One region of the Mesorhizobium sp. C089B genome, then DNA from elsewhere that is predicted to be linked to it. Evidence: predicted binding sites of a transcription regulator. Region 1 holds the regulator's gene; the other holds the start of a gene.
What was found. The regulator HrcA, encoded in region 1, represses chaperone genes, less so after heat shock. The targets are predictions, from matches to a motif close to GTTAGCACTCNCNNNNNGNGAGTGCTAAC.
Positions count from the first base shown of each region.

Region 2: groES (co-chaperone GroES) is a predicted target of HrcA. The motif match lies at 2,062-2,090, and genes of this name have one in related genera.

Region 1 covers NZ_CP100469.1:4,601,864-4,605,416, reverse strand. Annotated here, with positions in the region: gene NLY44_RS22750 (PQQ-dependent sugar dehydrogenase) at 1-1,089, opposite strand, end outside; gene NLY44_RS22745 (hypothetical protein) at 1,196-1,396, opposite strand; gene hrcA (heat-inducible transcriptional repressor HrcA) at 1,433-2,518, opposite strand; gene rph (ribonuclease PH) at 2,667-3,383, shown strand.
Region 2 covers NZ_CP100469.1:5,833,298-5,836,850, forward strand. Annotated here, with positions in the region: gene groL (chaperonin GroEL) at 1-1,649, opposite strand, end outside; gene groES (co-chaperone GroES) at 1,713-2,009, opposite strand; partial or broken gene bioZ (3-oxopimeloyl-[acyl-carrier-protein] synthase BioZ) at 2,440-3,422, opposite strand; gene NLY44_RS28600 (adenosylmethionine--8-amino-7-oxononanoate transaminase) at 3,419-3,553, opposite strand, start outside.

The sequences.
Region 1 (3,553 bases):
CTCTGCCGGGAAATTGCCGCCGTCATAGAAGGCGATGTTGAGCGGCGCCGAATGCGCCTGCATCAGCACGTCGGGCACGGTGACCGAGCCGGCGAGGTCTGGGCGCGCGCCCTCGTGACGCGGGTCCTCGTTGGCGCCGATATAATACCAGGGCCAGCCATAGAAGGCGCCGTCCTTGACTGAGGTGGCATATTCGAACGGCACATCGTCGCCGAGACCGTCGCGCTCGTTGACGACACACCACAGCGCGCCGGTGGCCGGCTGCACGGTCATGCCCGAGCAATTGCGCAGGCCGGTAGCGAGGATGCGGCCATTCTTGCCGTCGGGGCCGAAGGCCAGCACGTCGGCACGGCCATCCTCGGAACCCCAGGTGGCGCCGAGTGGCTGTGATTTTGCCCAGGCGTCAAGGCCGCCCTTCGGTGCCTTCTGCATGCCCTCCGCGACGTTCGATCCGGAGCCGACCGAGAGATACAGCGTCTTCCCGTCCGGCGAGAAGGCGATATCGCGGGTCCAGTGGCCGCCGGTAGGGATGTCGGAGACAATCGTCTCCGGTTCGCCGGAGGCTTTAAGGTCGCCGTCGCGATAGGCGTAGCGGACCACGCTGTCGTTGTTGGCGACGTAGACCCATTGCGGCTTGTCGCCAGGCGGGTAGAAGGCGATGCCATAGGGCTGGTTTAGATTGTCGGCAAAAATGCCCTCTTCGGCCGGCTTCGCGCTACCCTTGGCCAGCCGATAGACGCGGATCTGGTTGGCGTCACTGTCGGCGACGAACAGGTCGCCGTTCGGCGCCACGCGCACGACCCGCGGATTGGAAATGCCGGAAGCAACCAGTTCGGCCGAAAACCCAGGCGGCAGGACGGGCTTCGCGCCCTCGGGCCGATCGCCGAGGCCGGCGCTGTTGGAGGCGGATCCGGTGATGTTGGGTCTTTTCAGATCATCCGGCCTAATCAGCCGGCGCACACCTGGCTTGTCGGCCTTCCAGTCGCCGAAAGCGTCCTTGCCGGTCAGCAGCAGTTGATCAGCCTGCTGGGCGAAGGCGCTGGTGGCCAGAAGCAGGGCAAGGCCTGCGAAGCCGGCAATCCGGATCATGCTGTTCTCCTCGAACTCGCGCCGGTCGGCGCGTCACGACAAGGGAGATATTGTGCGGCCGCCGCAAAAGAGAAGCGTGCGCGCGCAGATTCGACGAGAGAACCGCTCAACTTTCCTCTTCGACGTCCAGATCGTCGTCGAGACGCTTTTCCAATGCGACGAGATCTTCCGGCAGCGGCAAGCCCATGGCGCGCATTTCGCGCAGTTTTTCGCGCAGCTGCTCCTGGATTTCGTGCTCGTCCTCCGGCTGGTTGACCATTTCTTCGAGCAGCATGCTGATCTGGGCCTTGAACGATTCAAGCGCCATTCTGCGCCCTCCTTTACGGTGATCCCGGCTTCGGAATTATCTTAACATCCGGGTAATCAATTGGGCCGTGTAGTCGACCATCGGCACGATGCGGGCATAATTCAGCCTGGTCGGGCCGATGACGCCGAGCGCGCCGACGACGCGGGCGTCCTTGTCGCGGTAAGGTGCCACGACCAGCGACGAGCCGGAGAGCGAGAACAGCTTGTTTTCCGAGCCGATGAAGATCCGCACGCCGGGGCCGTCCTCGGCGAGGTCGAGCAGCTGGATCAGCCCGTCCTGCGTCTCCAGATCCTCGAACAGGTGGCGCAGCAATTCGATATCGGCCTGGGCGGTGACGTTTTCGAGCAAATTGGCGCGGCCGCGCACGATAAGGCGCGCCGGCAGGCCGCTGTCGGCGCCGGCCCACACCGCCAGGCCTTTCTCGACCAGGTCCTGCGACAACGTGTCCAGCGCTGCCCGGGTCTCGTCCTTGATACGGGCGATCTCGATGCGCGCCTCGGCGAGCGTGCGGCCCCTGATATTGGCGTTGAGGAAGTTGGAGGCCTCGTGCAGCTGCGAGACGGTGATGCCGGCCGGCAGGTCGACGACGCGGTTCTCGACATCGCCATTCTGCGACACCATCACCGCCAGCGCCTTGGTCGGCTCGAGCTGGATGAACTCGATGTGCTTCAGCGCCACCTCGTTCTTGGTGGCGAGCACCAGGCCGGCGCCGCGCGACATGCCCGACAGCATCTGGCTGGCCTCGGTCAGCATGTGTTCCAGCGTCGCGCCCGAGCCGGAGGCGCGCACCTGCGCCTCGATGACCCGGCGTTCCTCGTCGGAGAGATCGCCAAGCTCCATGAAGGCATCGACGAAGAATCGCAGGCCGGTCTGAGTCGGCAGGCGCCCGGCCGAGATGTGCGGGGCATAGATCAGGCCGAGATGCTCGAGGTCGCTCATCACGTTGCGGATGGTGGCCGGCGACAGCGACGACGGCAGGATGCGCGACAGGCTGCGCGATCCCACAGGCTCACCGTCCTTCAAATAGGATTCGACGATGCGCCTAAAAATGTCGCGCGAACGCATGTCGAGCGATTGCAGCGCGGGCGCCAGCAGACTGGGTTCGGTGACTGCCTTGGTCATTCGAGCCAAAAACCTCCGGCCCAAGGATATAGACTTCCATCGCTCCCGCGCAACCCGGCGTCTATATGGGGCCTTTTCCTTTGCGCCATGGGCTGCATGCGTCTACAAGCCGCCGACGCAACCGTAAAAAGAACAGAAAGAGGCCTCGATGCGCCCTTCCAAACGCCAAGCCGACGAAATGCGCGCCATCTCCTTCGAGCGCGGCGTCTCCAAACACGCCGAGGGCTCGTGCCTGGTGAAATTCGGCGACACGCATGTGTTGTGCACGGCGAGCCTGGAGGAAAAGGTGCCGGGCTGGATGCGCAATTCCGGCAAGGGCTGGGTGACGGCGGAATACGGCATGCTGCCGCGTTCGACCGGCGAGCGCATGCGCCGTGAAGCCTCGGCCGGCAAGCAAGGCGGCCGCACGCTGGAAATCCAGCGGCTGATCGGCCGCTCCTTGCGCGCCGTTGTCGACCTGCAGGCACTGGGCGAACAGCAGATCACCGTCGACTGCGACGTCATCCAGGCCGATGGCGGCACCCGCACGGCCTCGATCACCGGCGGCTGGGTGGCGCTCTACGATTGCCTGCGCTGGATGGAAGCGCGGCAGATGGCCAGTGTTGCCAAGGTGCTGAAGGACCATGTCGCGGCAATTTCCTGCGGCATCCATGACGGCCAGCCGGTCATCGACCTCGACTACATCGAGGATTCATCTGCCGGCACCGACGCCAATTTCGTCATGACCGGCAAGGGCGGCATCGTCGAGATCCAGGGCACCGCCGAGGGCGAGCCTTTCTCGGAAGGGCAGTTCGCGGAGCTGATGGGCCTTGCCAAGAAGGGCATTCAGCGGCTGGTGAGCTTGCAGCAGATGGCTGTGGCTTGATTGAATTTAACGTGATGACGTCGGCGATCCTTCACACCCCCCTCTGGCCTGCCGGCCATCTCCCCCGCAAGGGGGGAGATCAGAGGTCGCTACCGTTTTCGCCAACCATCAACGTTGAGACGCCGCCAGCGGAACTGCCAATCTCCCCCCTTGCGGGGGGGATGCCCGGC
Region 2 (3,553 bases), 1.2 Mb from region 1:
TCCATACCGCCCATCCCGCCCATGCCGCCGCCGGGCATACCACCAGGCATGCCGCCGCCGGCCGACTCCTTCTTCGGAGCCTCCGCGATCATGGCTTCGGTGGTGACGAGCAGGCCGGCGACCGAAGCCGCGTCCTGGAGAGCGGTACGAACGACCTTGACCGGGTCGACGATGCCCATGGCGATCATGTCGCCATACTCGCCGGTCTGGGCGTTGTAGCCGTAGGTCGCGCCCTTGTTGTCGAGGATCTTGCCGGCGACGATCGAAGCTTCAGCACCTGCGTTCGAAGCGATCTGACGGGCCGGAGCCTGCAGTGCACGACGAACGATGTTGATGCCGGCAGCCTGGTCGGCATTGACGCCGGTGACCTTGATGTTGGCCGAAGCGCGCAGCAGTGCGACGCCGCCGCCTGCAACGATGCCTTCTTCCACGGCCGCGCGGGTCGCGTTGAGGGCGTCATCGACGCGGTCCTTCTTTTCCTTGACTTCGACTTCCGTCGCGCCGCCGACACGGATCACCGCAACGCCGCCGGCGAGCTTCGCCAGACGTTCCTGCAGCTTCTCCTTGTCGTAGTCCGACGTGGTCTCTTCGATCTGCTGCTTGATCTGGGCAACGCGGCCCTGGATCTCGTCCTTCTTGCCGGCGCCGTCGACGATGGTGGTGTTCTCCTTGGAGATCGACACCTTCTTGGCGCGGCCGAGCATGTTGAGGCCGACATTCTCGAGCTTGATGCCGAGGTCTTCCGAGATGACCTGGCCACCGGTGAGGATGGCGATGTCTTCCAGCATGGCCTTGCGGCGATCACCGAAGCCCGGCGCCTTGACGGCGGCGATCTTCAGGCCGCCGCGCAGCTTGTTGACGACCAGCGTGGCCAGAGCCTCGCCTTCGACGTCTTCCGAGATGATGAGCAGCGGCTTGGAGGTCTGCACGACGGCTTCGAGAACCGGCAGCATGGCCTGGAGGTTGGACAGCTTCTTCTCGTGCAGGAGGATGTAGACGTCCTCGAGCTCGGCAACCATCTTGTCGGCGTTGGTGACGAAGTAGGGCGAGAGATAGCCGCGGTCGAACTGCATGCCTTCGACGACTTCCAGCTCGGTCTCGGCGGTCTTGGCTTCTTCAACCGTGATGACGCCTTCATTGCCGACCTTCTGCATCGCTTCGGCGATCATCTTGCCGACCGACTCGTCGCCATTGCCGGCGATCGTGCCGACCTGGGCAACTTCCTCGGAGGTCTTGATCTTCTTGGCAGCGTTGCCGAGAGCCGCGACGACTTCGGTCACGGCCAGGTCGATGCCGCGCTTCAGGTCCATCGGGTTCATGCCGGCGGCAACCGCCTTGTTACCTTCCTGGACGATCGACTGCGCCAGGACGGTCGCGGTCGTGGTGCCATCACCGGCGATGTCGTTGGTCTTCGAAGCAACTTCGCGGATCATCTGCGCGCCCATGTTTTCGAACTTGTCGGAAAGTTCGATTTCCTTGGCGACGGTGACGCCGTCCTTGGTGATGCGCGGTGCGCCGAACGACTTGTCGATGACGACGTTGCGGCCCTTGGGGCCGAGCGTGACCTTCACTGCGTCGGCGAGGATGTTGATGCCGTGAAGCATGCGCTCACGGGCATCGCGGGAGAATTTTACGTCTTTGGCAGCCATTTTTTAGCTCCTGGCAGGGGCTTGCGATCAAGCCCGAAATTCAGTTGACGGTAAGGCCGATAATCAGCCGATGATGCCCATAATGTCGGATTCCTTCATGATCAGAAGGTCTTCGCCATTGAGCTTGACTTCGGTGCCCGACCACTTGCCGAACAGGATGCGGTCGCCGGCCTTGACGTCCAGCGGGACCAGCTTGCCGGCTTCGTCGCGCGCACCTGAACCGACGGCGATGATCTCCCCTTCCTGCGGCTTTTCCTTTGCCGTATCCGGGATGATGATCCCGCCGGCGGTCTTGGATTCGGATTCGACCCGGCGTACGACCACGCGGTCATGCAGCGGCCGGAAATTCGACTTTGCCATTTTTGGATTTCCTTGGTGCGGATGTTGAACGGTGCTCCGTTGCTGGAGCATGCCTAGCACTCAGCCGAAGCGAGTGCTAACGCGGCAATGAGATAAGCCGCAGGCTCCTGCTAGTCAAGACGGAAGAGCAAAGAGCAAAGAGAAAAGAGAAGACAGCAAAGAGCAGCCAGAAAAGAGGGTGTAAGCATCGAGCCTTTTATGTGAACAATGTCGGGTATCCGACATATATGGGGCGGCTCACCCTTTGTAATTGAGTTTTATTCAGATGGTACGGTTGGTGCAACGGGTGTTGCATTTGAACTCATCCAGAGGCTCGCACGGGTCGTGCTGCGTCAGCTTGGTCATGTCGAGCTTCAGAAGGCCATTTTGGCATTGGTTCTGTTGCACCTATTGCCATTCATGACCAGTCCTGCGCGCGTGAGCCGGCCGACTAGATTCCAACCACGAGAGCGCCGCCGCTGAGACCCGCACCGGCCGCCGCCAGAAGGATTTTCTCTCCTGGCTGGAATGGCTTCATCTGGTTGGCGAGCGAGAGCGACAGCGGGACCGTCGCGGCCGAAGAGTTGCCGTATTCGGCAATCGTCTTGACAATTGCTTGGTCAGCAATGCCGAGGTTTCTTCCGACCGCGCCGAAAATCCGAGTATTGGCCTGATGCGGCACAAACCGGCCGACATTGTGTGGCCGCACTCCCGCAGTGGCTAGCGCGGCTGTCGAGCAATCGGTCATCATCTCGACGGCTTTTGCGAACACTTCGGGCCCGTCGGTCATCGTCATCCGGGTCTGCCCGAGGTCGAGGTCGCCATGGAACGGCGTGTTGCTTCCTCTGCGGGAATCTGGATCAGCCCGTAGCGCGAGCCGTCCGAAGCCACCGAGGCACCGAGAATGCCCCGATCAGCATCATCGCACTGACCGATCACCAGGGCGCCGGCGGCATCGGCGAACAAGACTGAGCTCGCGCGCTCGGCTGGATTGATGCGGCGGCTGAGGATGTTGGCGGCGATGACCAGCGCTGGTTTGCCATGCAGGCGGGTGAACCCGTCCGCAAACATGAGCGCATAGATGAAGCCGGCGCAGGCGCCGGTCAGATCGACCGCGCCTGCGCGGCCAAGGCCAAGCTTGTGTGCGACCAGCGGCGCGCTTGGCGGCAGAAGATGGTCGGGCGTCGAGGTGGCAAGCAACAGCAGACCGATGTCGTGGCGCGCAATACCGGCGTTCACCAGCGCCATGTCGCCAGCCCGGGTGGCAAGACCCGACAGCGTGTCTTCGTCCGTTGCCCAGAAGCGCGAACGGATTCCGGTACGCCTTTCGATCCAGCCCGGCTCGAGGCCGAGATTGCTCTCGATCTCGGCATTGGCCACCTTGCGCCCAGGCACGTGATGGCCAAGTCCGAGAATGCGCGACGACTTGCTCATGGCCTTGACCCGAAGCGTTCCCCGGCCTCCTCGATGGCGTCATAGACTCGTTCGAGCTCGTCGTCTGCGATGCAATAGGGTGGCAGAAGGTAGAGGACATTGCCGAGCGGGCGCACAAGTAGGCCGCGCTC